2 regions of the Mesorhizobium sp. WSM1343 genome follow, and region 1 is predicted to be linked to the other one. Evidence: predicted binding sites of a transcription regulator. Region 1 holds the regulator's gene; the other holds the start of a gene.

Region 1 (5,400 bases):
GATGGTCGGTGGCTCGACCAGGGCTTTGCTCAATTCGGACAATGCGCTGGCGCAGCGGGTGGTTTCCGACGACGCCATCATGGATGCACGCCAGCGCGAGCTGGACGATCGCGCCATCACGCTGATCGCCAAGCGCCAGCCGATGGCCAACGATCTGCGTGCGGTGGTCGGTTCGATCCGCATGGCCGGCGACCTCGAGCGCATCGGCGACCTTGCCAAGAACATCGCCAAGCGCGTCGGCACTGTCGGGCTGAGCGTCACGCCGCACGACCTTTCGCATTCGATCGACGCAATGGCGCAGCTGGTGCTGATCCAGGTGCAGGGGGTCGTCGACGAGTATGCCGCCGCTGACGCGGCAGCGCTTGCCACGCTCAGAAACAATGATGAACGCATCGACGTCAAATACACATCGGTGTTCCGCGAACTGCTGACCTACATGATGGAAGATCCGCGCAACATCACGGCGTGCACGCACCTGTTGTTTTGCGCCAAGAACCTCGAGCGGATCGGCGACCACGTGACCAACATCGCCGAAAATGCCTATTATGTTTTGACCGGCACGCAGTTGCCAGCCAACCGTCCGAAGCAGGACGAGACGGCAATGTCCGCGCCAGCGGCATGACAGGGGTGACCAGCCGATGATCGCGCCACGCATCATGGTGGTGGAGGATGAGGAGCCGCTAGGCGTGCTGCTCCGCTACAATCTCGAATCCGAAGGTTACCAGGTCGAAGTGGTGACGCGCGGCGACGAGGCCGAAATCCGGCTGCAGGAGAACGTTCCAGACCTTCTGGTGCTCGACTGGATGGTGCCTGCGGTTTCCGGTATCGAACTCTGCCGCCGGCTAAGGATGCGTCCCGAGACCGAGCGGCTGCCGATCATCATGCTGACCGCGCGAGGCGAGGAAAGCGACCGCGTGCGCGGCCTCTCGACCGGTGCCGACGACTATCTGGTCAAGCCTTTCTCGACGCCGGAGTTCATGGCCAGGGTCAAGGCGCTGCTGCGCCGGGCCAAGCCGGAAGTGCTGTCCAGCGTGCTCAAGGTCGGCGATATCGTGCTCGATCGCGAGTCGCACCGTGTCTATCGCAAGAAGAGCGAGATCCGGCTCGGGCCGACGGAATTCCGCCTGCTTGAATTCATGATGCGCCATCCAGGCCGCGTGTTCTCGCGCAGCCAACTGCTCGACAATGTCTGGGGCGAGACGATCTACATCGACGAACGCACGGTCGATGTGCATGTCGGCCGGCTGCGCAAGGCGGTCAACAACGGCCGTATGCCCGATGTCATCCGCACCATCCGTGGGGCGGGTTACGCCATTCGCGAGGACTGAACTCCCTCGTTTGAACTCACGCCACGTTCTTGCCGCCGAGACCGGATCTCGCCTGCACGCCCGGCGCAAAAATCTCCTGATCGACGAAGATCAGCGCCCGCATGGCGCAGCCTTCGCGGATCAGCGGCAGTTCGTTCGGCTCGGTGTCGAAGGAAATCGACTTGGAATGCTGGCCGCCGGCGGTCTGGGCAATCGCTTGCCGCAATGCCGGCTCGATCAGGTCGAAGGCGGCGGCGCTGACGCCGACCATGGCGACCGGCGCCGGATCGATCAGCGCAAACAGGCTGCCGAGGCCGTAGCCGAGCGCTTCGCCGGCCTTGCGATAGGCTTCCCGTTCGGGCCCGTCCCTCTCGCGGGCGGCGGCAGCCAGGGCGCGCATGTCGACGTCGCTGACATCGGCGACGGGTTCTGCATCCTCGCCCATCTGCCGCGCGTTGCGCCAGATGGCATAATTGCCGGCATAGGCTTCGACGCAGCCGCGCCGTCCGCAGCGACACAGCGCCCCGTTCGGCCGATGAATCATGTGGCCGAATTCGCCGCCCGAGGAATGGGTGCCGGTGAACAATTCGCCCTTCAGCACCAGCCCCATGCCGATGCCGTGCGACAAAAGGATAGCGATGAAATCGTCGCGGTAACGATCGGGATCGCGCCAGCGCAGCGCCACCGCCATCATGTTGCAGTCGTTCTCCATAATGGCGGGGACGCCGAACTCCTCTTCGAATATGTCGGCGAAGGCGATGTCGGTGTGCGGCGTGATCGGCGACCACAGCATGGCGCGGGCACGGGTGTCGGTGATGCCCTGGACGGCCAGCGCGATACGAGCGATGCTGCGCACGTCCAGGTCGGGATCTTCCAGGCGGCGCCGCACGATTGCCGTGCACTCACCGATCAGCGAGTCGCGCGACATCGTCAGCGTGTCGAGCCGGCGCTGTTCCTCGGATATTACCTGGCCGGCATAGTCGATGACGGCGACCGAGAGGAAGTTCAGCGACAGCACCACGGTCATTACCGCGGCCGCTTCCGGATTGAGGCTGAGGCCGACCTGCGGACGGCCGCGTTTGAGCGAGCCGGCCTCGCTCGGCTTGCTTTCGGTCAGGATGCCTTCGACGATCAGGTCGGATGAGATCGCCGAGATCGTCGAATGGCTGAGGCTTGTGGTTGCGGCGATCTCGGTGCGCGACGGCTGTCCGGCGCGGCGCACCGCGGCGATCACCATCGCGCGGTTGCGGCGGCGCAAATCGTCGTGGCGGATTCCGACCGACATGCTCTTTCATATCCTCCCGGTCGCCGCGGTTCTTCCTGCCCTGGAACGCTGTCGGTGACGCGGTCAAATACTGGCAGAAGCCGCGCGCCGTGTCATTTATTTATTCCGAGGCCCGAAAAAAATTCGAAACGACATCAAAATCCATCAGAATCGATGTTGACAGCGTTCGGGCGTTGGCCCAGTATTTTTTCGAGGCTCGAAAAAATAGGGCCTTTGTGCCGGCCTTCGGGCCAGTTTGGTCGCGCCATACGCGGCGCAGGGAGGATAATATGAAAAGATTCACAGCCGCCATCCTGGCGGGTGCCGCCATGTCGCTGACGCTCGCGTCTGTCGCGCAGGCGAAGGACAAAGTCGTCGGCGTTTCGTGGTCCAACTTCCAGGAGGAACGCTGGAAGACCGACGAGGCCGCCATGAAGACGGCGATCGAGGCCGCCGGCGACAAGTACATCTCCGCCGATGCGCAGTCCAATCCCGGCAAGCAGCTTACGGACGTCGAAAGCCTGATCTCGCAGGGCGCCAATTCCCTGATCATCCTGGCGCAGGATGCTTCGGCCATCGGCCCGGCCGTGCAGAAAGCCCTGGACGAAGGCATTCCGGTCGTCGGCTATGACCGGTTGATCGAGAACAAGGATGTTTTCTATCTGACCTTCGACAACAAGGAAGTCGGCCGCATGCAGGCCCGCGAAGTGTTCAAGGTCAAGCCGGAAGGCAACTACGTCTTCATCAAGGGCTCCGGTGCCGATCCCAATGCCGACTTCCTGTTCTCGGGCTCGATGGAAGTGCTCAAGGAAGCCATCGACAGCGGCAAGATCAAGAATGTCGGCGAAGCCTACACGGATGGCTGGCTGCCCGCCAACGCCCAGAAGAACATGGAACAGTTCCTGACCGCCAACGACAACAAGGTCGACGCGGTGGTCGCGGCCAATGACGGCACTGCCGGTGGCGTCGTCGCGGCGCTGACGGCTCAAGGCTTGGCCGGCACCGTGCCGGTCTCGGGGCAGGACGGCGACCACGCCGCGCTGAACCGCATCGCCCTGGGCACGCAAACCGTGTCGGTGTGGAAGGACGCGCGCGAGCTCGGCAAGAATGCCGCCGAGATCGCCTCGCAACTGGCCGACGGCAAGAAGACGAGCGACATCGCCGGCGCCAAGGACTTCACGACGCCGGGCGGCAACACCGTCAAGTCGCTGTTCCTGACTCCGGTTGCCATCACCAAGGACAATCTCAACGTCGTCATCGACGCTGGCTGGATCAAGAAGGACGAAGTCTGCGCGGGTGTCGCTGCCGGCACCGTCGCGGCCTGTAACTGATCCGGACCACTTCGAAATATCTGAACGCCGCGGCCCAAAAGCCGCGGCGTTTTCTCAAAGAATTGTGTTTCCGCATCATGCGGATAGCTTCTAGGCTGGGCTCCGGCATGCGCGTCAGACGGCCAGCCGGTGGGAGGAAATCATGACCGACACGACGTCCAACCCGCAGGCCGATACGGCGCGCGCGTCGGAACTCGGCGCCGTCGCCCGGTTCCTGAAGGCGACCGAGATCGACACCCGGATGCTCGGCATGATCGGCGCGCTGCTGGTCATCTGGATTGGGCTGCATGTCATTTCAAGCCTGCGCCTCGGCGTCAATCCGCTCGATTTCGACAGCCGCACCTTTCTCACGCCGCGCAATCTGTGGAACCTGTCGGTGCAGACATCCGCGGTCGCCATCATGGCCTGCGGCATGGTGCTGGTCATCGTCATGCGCAACATCGACCTGTCGGTCGGTTCCGCCGAGGGCCTGATCGGCATGGTGATGGGATTTGCCCAGGTGCATTTCCTGGTGCGTTTTGTCGGGCTCGAACTCGGCAATCCGTGGATCTGGGTCCTGGCGCTGGTCATCGGCCTGGCGCTCGGCCTGTTGATCGGCGCCTTTCAAGGCTTCGTCATCGCCTATCTCGAAGTGCCCGCCTTTATCGTGACGCTGGGCGGCCTGCTGGTCTGGCGCGGTGCTGCCTGGTGGGTCACATCAGGCCAGACCGTGGCGCCGCTTAACGCCACCTTTCAGCTGATGGGCGGCGGGCCGGCGGGATCGATCGGCGCAACCTGGAGCTGGGTTGTCGGGATCGTCGCCTGCCTCGCCGTGGTGTTTGGGCTGTTCAACGGGCGGGTGCAGCGCAAGCGTTTCCGTTTTCCGCTACGTCCGATCTGGGCCGAGGCGCTGCTCGGTGTCGTCACCTGCGGCGCCATCATGGGTGCGGTCTGGCTCGCCAACTCCTACCCCTGGCCGATCGGCATCGTGAACAGATATGCGGCCGCCAACAACATCACCGTTCCCGAAGGCGGCCTGTTCATCGCCCACGGTATCGCCATACCGGTGCTGATGGCGGTCGCCGTCGGGCTGGTCATGACCTTCATCACCAACCGCACCCGTTTCGGCCGCTATGTCTTCGCCATCGGCGGCAATCCCGAGGCGGCCAATCTCGCCGGCATCAACACGCGCTGGATCACCATGAAGGTGTTCATGATCATGGGCGTGCTGGCCACGATTGCCGCGGCGATCTCGTCGGCCCGGCAGAATTCGGCCACCAACGTGCTTGGAACGCTCGACGAGCTGCTCGTCATTGCAGCCGCCGTGATCGGTGGCACGTCGCTAGCCGGCGGGTCGGGAACGATCATCGGCGCCATGCTCGGCGCCCTGCTGATGCAATCGCTGCAGTCCGGCATGGTGCTGCTTGGTGTCGACTCGCCGCTGCAGAGCATCGTCGTCGGCGCCGTACTGGTGATCGCCGTGTGGCTCGACACCGTCTATCGCAAGCGCGTCTAGGAG
Region 2 (5,400 bases), 3.1 Mb from region 1:
AAGCCCAACCAGCAGGATCAGGCTGCCGATGCGCAGGATCCGGTTCGCGCCAAGCAATCCGGCGGCAAGGAAGACCGGCGCATGCATCAGCAGGAACGATGCGGCGGTGCCAACGAAGGCGCCGCCGAGATGCGCCGCCGCGGCCGACAGCGCCACGCCGGCAGCACCGCAGAAGCCCCCGGTCAGGACGAGGATACGGCTGCTGTTGTCGGAAGGTCGTTCGGCTGTGCTCATGTTTGGGGCTCCGTGACGCCCAACCCCGTCAGGGCTTGCCGGGGTGGGCAAGCATGTCCTGCTCGCGGCGTGACTGTGCCAGCCAGTTATACACCGCGCCGCCGGCCATCAAGACGGATGTGCCCAGAAACACCGAACGCATGCCGAAATGACCACCGGCAAAGCCGCCCAGCAAGGGGCCGGCGACTTGCCCGACATATTGGGCGGAGATCGACAGCCCGAGCACATTGCCGCCGACCCCATCGGGAACATTGTGGCGGATCACGCTGGTGATGCAGGGCAACAGCCCGCCCAGCGCCAGACCCATCAGGAAGCGCAGGCCGGTGAGTTGCCAGCTCTGTGTGACGAAGGCCTGCGGGATCAGCAGCAGCGCCGAGACGGCAAGCGCGCCGATGATGACGTTCCAGTGGCCGACGCGGTCGGCGAGCTTGCCGAGGCGCGAGGCCGACAGGATGGCGCCAAGGGCCGCCGCCGACATGACGACGCCTGATATCAGCGTGACGCGGCTCTGGTCCTCGATGAGCTGCTGCACATAGACGGTGATGATCGGCTCGATCGACATGGTGGCGAAGCTCAACAGCATGCCGGTCGCCAGCATGGCGACAACAGGCCGTTTGTCGGGGATTTGTGACCAGCCGCCTTTCCGCTTCTGCGTCGCTCCGGCGTCTGCTGTTTTCGGCCGGGGATTCTCCTTGATCAGAAACGTGGTCGCCAGGAATGCCAGGAAGATGACGCCGCCGGAGAGGAGAAAGGTGGCGCGGATGCCGATCAGCGGCGGCAGGGCGCCGCCAACCAGCGGGCCGACCAGAGCCCCGCCCGTGATGCCGGCCGACAGCAGGCCCAGCGCCCAGCCGGAACGCTCCTTGGGTGTCTGCATGGCGACGAGGATGGTCGATCCCGAGGAGTAGCCGCCGGCAAAGCCGATGAGCAGCCGCAGCAGCACCAGCTGCCAGACCGTCTGCACCATGCCGGTCAGCGACATGCATATGGCCATGCCGAAGCTGGCGCGAACCAGCATCACCTTGCGGCCATAGCGGTCGCCGAGACGTCCCCAGAGCGGCGCCACCAGCGCCGCCGCGAAGAACGTCGCGCCATAGGCAATCCCCGACCATTGCACGATCGCCGCGTGACCCTCGGCACCCAGCTGCTCGATATAGAGCGGCAGGAACGGCAGAAGCAGCGTCATGGCGACAAGCGTCGAAAACGAACCGGCGAAGCACACGAACAGATTGCGCCGCCAGTGGATGTTGTAGGTGCTGTCGGTCGCCGGGGGCGTGCTCTGCTGCATGTCGTATGTCCTGTCCCAGCAACTCTTCTATCGATGCTTGCTGCGGATACCAATTTGGGATACCAAGATGGTGCACGTCATGGACGCAAGCTTGGCCGCTGTCAATGCAACCTGTCGAACGTGATCGGCAAGACGATCGCAAACGGCCAAAAGGTGGAAACGACAATGTCGCAGATGCACAGCGTCGAAAAACAGCTTCGGCAGATGATCCTGGGCCTCGAGATCGGTCCCGGCGAAAAGCTGACCGAGCGCTGGATCGAGAGCCGTTTCGGTGCATCGCGAACCCCGGTCAGGGCAGCACTTCTGCGGCTCGAGACCGAGGGGCTGGTCGGCAGGGACGGGCGCGGCTGGACGGTGTCGCCGATCAATCTGGCTGAACTCGAGCAGATCGCCGTCTACAGGGAGGCGGTCGAGGTTGCGGCAGTTCGCCTGACATGCAGCCTGGCGGACCGGAGCGCCATCGATGTCATCCAGGCGATGCTCGAATCCTGCGACAACGACACGCCGCGCGAGGAATGGCATCGCGTCGGCATGGATTTTCACATCGAACTGGCGCGTCTGTCAGGCAATGAATTCCTGTTCCGGGCGGTCCGCGATGCCATGACGCGCCTGTCACGGGCGCGCTGGCTGGAGGTTCGCGACGAAGCGGCCCTCAGCCGCGCCTGGGCCGAACATCGCGCCATACTGGCGGCGGCACGCCGTGGCGACGCCGATGAAGCTGCGCGCCTGCTCTCGGTCCACATCGTCGGCAGCCGCGACCGGCTGGTGACGTCGCTCGCCAACGATCGGCGCGGTCTTCGCGCCAGAGGCTTTGCCGTCGTTGCTGCTTAAGGTGGATGAAGGGGCGCAAAGCGGCGTCTGGACGTGTGCGCACTTTCGCCCTCGCTTCGCAGACGCCGATGGCGTAAGGAGCGGCGATGGAAAACAACCGATTTGAAACACCTGTGACTGTGAAGTCAGTCGCGGCGGGAAGCACTCAGCTCTTGCGCACGGCGCGTGAGGCTTCCGACTACCTCCTCAACAGCTGGCCCGGCAAGCGCAGCCCCAAGCATCGCGCGGCCCTGCAGGCCTGCCATGACGCACTCGCCGGCGACAAGCCGGCGATGAACGCCAGGCGCGCCTTCATTGCGGCGGCGCGCGAAGTGGACGTCTTTGTCAGCGACAAGGCGCCGGCCTGACACAAGGCGACATCCGAGGCGGCAATCCGGATTGAGGCACGGCCCGCATCTGCGGGCCTTTTGCCGTCACTTTGCCGTTTCGGTTTCGGCTTCAGTCTCGTCTTCGGGCTTCGAACGTTCCCTCGCTGCAACCTTGGCTGCCAGCTTCTCGGCCTTCTTGGCCGCCTTCTGGCGGTCGCGTTCCTTGCGTTCCTGATCGTAGTTTGGTGGTCGCGCCATATCGGCTCCTTTTTCACTGCCTCGCGGCTCTGGTCCTGCCTAGGAGCATTAGCCGTCAAACACAACAGCTGAAGCGATAGTGCGTCGATGATGGCCAGGCTTGCAAGATGCGCGCCGCAATGATGGGGCCACGCCCATCACTGCGGCGGCGATACCTATCGCCATCGATTTGCCGATCAGATGCCGCTTCGGTCAATCACCAGATCGGCGGCACCAAAACGGTCCTTTGCCGCCAGCTGCTGGTGCCAGTAGGGATAGAGCAGGGGCGGCCGGCTGACCGCGTCGAGGCGCGCGCGCTCCTCGCCCGAAAGCACCAGGCTTGCCGCCGCGATGTTGTCCAGGAACTGCGTTTCCGTCCTGCCGCCGATCACCAGGGAACTGATGGACGGCCGGCCAAGCAGCCAGGCCAGCGCCACCTGCGCTGCCGACACGCCGCGCTGCGCGCCGATCTCCACAAGCACATCGACGATCCGCCACAGCCGGTCCTCGTCGCGGATCGGTGGTTCCGACCAGCCCGCGAGTTGGCGGGCGGTGGGGCTGTCACGGCGGTATTTGCCGGACGCAATCCGCCGGCAAGCGGGCTCCAGACCAGAACGCCCAGCCCCTGGTCGACGGAAATCGGCAGCAGTTCGTACTCCGCTTCGCGCGCTTCCAGCGTGTAGTGGATCTGCTGCGTGATGAAGCGCGGCTGATGACGGCTGTCGCTGATGCCGAGCGCCTTCATCACCTGCCAGCCGGAATAGTTGGAGCAGCCGACATAGCGGATCTTGCCCTGGGCAACCAGCGTGTCGAGCGCGCCGATGGTTTCCTCCAGCGGCGTCACGCCATCCCATTCGTGCAGGAAATAGATGTCGATGACGTCGGTCTTGAGCCGCTTCAGGCTCTTCTCGCATTCCCGGATCAGGTGATGGCGCGACAGGCCTTCATCGTTTGGACCTTTGCCGATCCGCATCCGTGCCTTAGAGGCGATCAGCACGTCGCCCTTGCGCTTGCCGCCGAGCGCTTCGCCGATGATCTCTTCCGAAATGCCGTTCGAATAGACATTGGCGGTGTCGATGACATTGATGCCGGCGTCGATACAGAGATCGATCATCCGGCGCGCTTCGTCGAGATCGGTCTTGCCGACCGCCGAAAAAGCTCCGGCGCCGCCGAACGTCATGGTCCCCATGGTCAGTGTCGAAACTTTCAGGCCGGAACGGCCGAGGGTGCGGTATTCCATGTCGGTCCTCGCGATTGCATTGGGAAAGGGCTGGGGAGGGTGCCCGAATAAGGCCGCTATTTGTAGGACAATTTGGGCGACGTGTCTCCATGCCAGCGCGGCGGATCGATCATGCCTGGCTGGACCGACGGCGGCGGTAACCATGCTCGCGCTGCAATAAAACCGTCATTGCAGGCCTATATGGAAGTCGGCTCAGGTGTTGCCGTTCCCGGGCTGTAGGCCGGGAGTTTGGGGCGCCGGACGTGGATCGACAGAGCTTGCAAGTGGAGCAGCCGATAATGACCGAGCTAAAACAGAATTCTCCGGCCAGGGATTGGCTTGAAGCCGAGCTCGCCGACACGCTTGACGAAGACTATGAGCTCGAAATGTCGGAGCCGGCGCTGTCGATGGAGATCGCCAAGATCTACAAGAACTCGCATCCGCCTTCGATCGATCGCATGCAGTATTTTCGCGACCTGATCACCCTGCAGTCCGAATTGATCAAGCTGCAGTCCTGGGTCGCCCACCACAAGAAGAAGCTGGTGGTGATCTTCGAGGGACGCGATTCGGCCGGCAAGGGCGGTGTCATCAAACGCATCACCCAGCGCCTCAACCCGCGCATCTGCCGTGTCGTCGCACTGCCGGCGCCGACGGAGCGCGAAAAGTCGCAATGGTATTTCCAGCGCTATGTCCCGCATCTGCCGGCCGGCGGCGAGATCGTGCTGTTCGACCGCTCATGGTACAACCGCTCGGGCGTCGAGCGGGTGATGGGCTTTGCCCAGCCCGATCAGGTCGAAGAATTCTTCCACGACGTGCCGGAATTCGAGCGCATGCTGGTCCGCTCGGGCATCACCGTGGTCAAATACTGGTTCTCGATCACCGACGAGGAACAGCAGATGCGCTTCCTGATGCGCATCCACGATCCGATGAAACAGTGGAAACTGTCGCCGATGGACCTGCAGTCGCGCGTGCGCTGGGAGCAGTACACCAAGGCCAAGGAAGAGACCTTCGCCCGCACCAACATCCCGGAAGCGCCCTGGTTCATCGTCGAGGGCAACGACAAGAAACGCGCGCGGCTGAACTGCATCGACCATCTGCTCAAGCAGCTGCCTTACGAGGAAGTGCCGCACGAGGAGATCACTTTGCCGGAGCGCGTCTTCAACCCCGAATACGAACGCCAGGTGCTGCCGCGCGAGCTCTACGTGCCGGAGAAGTATTGAGGCAGACGAAGCTGCGATCTCCCCCACGAGGGGGGAGATTGGCTCTCCACCTTACGCCCGCTT

What was found. Region 1 encodes PhoB, which activates phosphate uptake and scavenging genes when phosphate is short. Its sites were predicted from a motif close to TGTCATNNANCTGTCAT; they were not measured.
Region 2: ppk2 (polyphosphate kinase 2) is a predicted target of PhoB. The motif match lies at 4,291-4,307, and genes of this name have one in related genera.

What each region holds. Positions count from the first base shown of each region.
Region 1 covers NZ_CM148370.1:1,490,032-1,495,431, forward strand. The annotation lists gene phoU (phosphate signaling complex protein PhoU) at 1-622, shown strand, start outside; gene phoB (phosphate regulon transcriptional regulator PhoB) at 639-1,328, shown strand; gene AC0NIL_RS07210 (ROK family protein) at 1,345-2,592, opposite strand; gene xylF (D-xylose ABC transporter substrate-binding protein) at 2,862-3,902, shown strand; gene AC0NIL_RS07220 (sugar ABC transporter permease) at 4,045-5,397, shown strand.
Region 2 covers NZ_CM148370.1:4,622,097-4,627,496, reverse strand. The annotation lists gene AC0NIL_RS22690 (DUF423 domain-containing protein) at 1-234, opposite strand, end outside; gene AC0NIL_RS22685 (multidrug efflux MFS transporter) at 263-1,522, opposite strand; gene AC0NIL_RS22680 (GntR family transcriptional regulator) at 1,688-2,353, shown strand; gene AC0NIL_RS22675 (DUF982 domain-containing protein) at 2,467-2,700, shown strand; gene AC0NIL_RS22670 (hypothetical protein) at 2,767-2,919, opposite strand; partial or broken gene AC0NIL_RS22665 (aldo/keto reductase) at 3,096-4,138, opposite strand; gene ppk2 (polyphosphate kinase 2) at 4,417-5,337, shown strand; gene AC0NIL_RS22655 (dihydrofolate reductase family protein) at 5,389-5,400, opposite strand, start outside.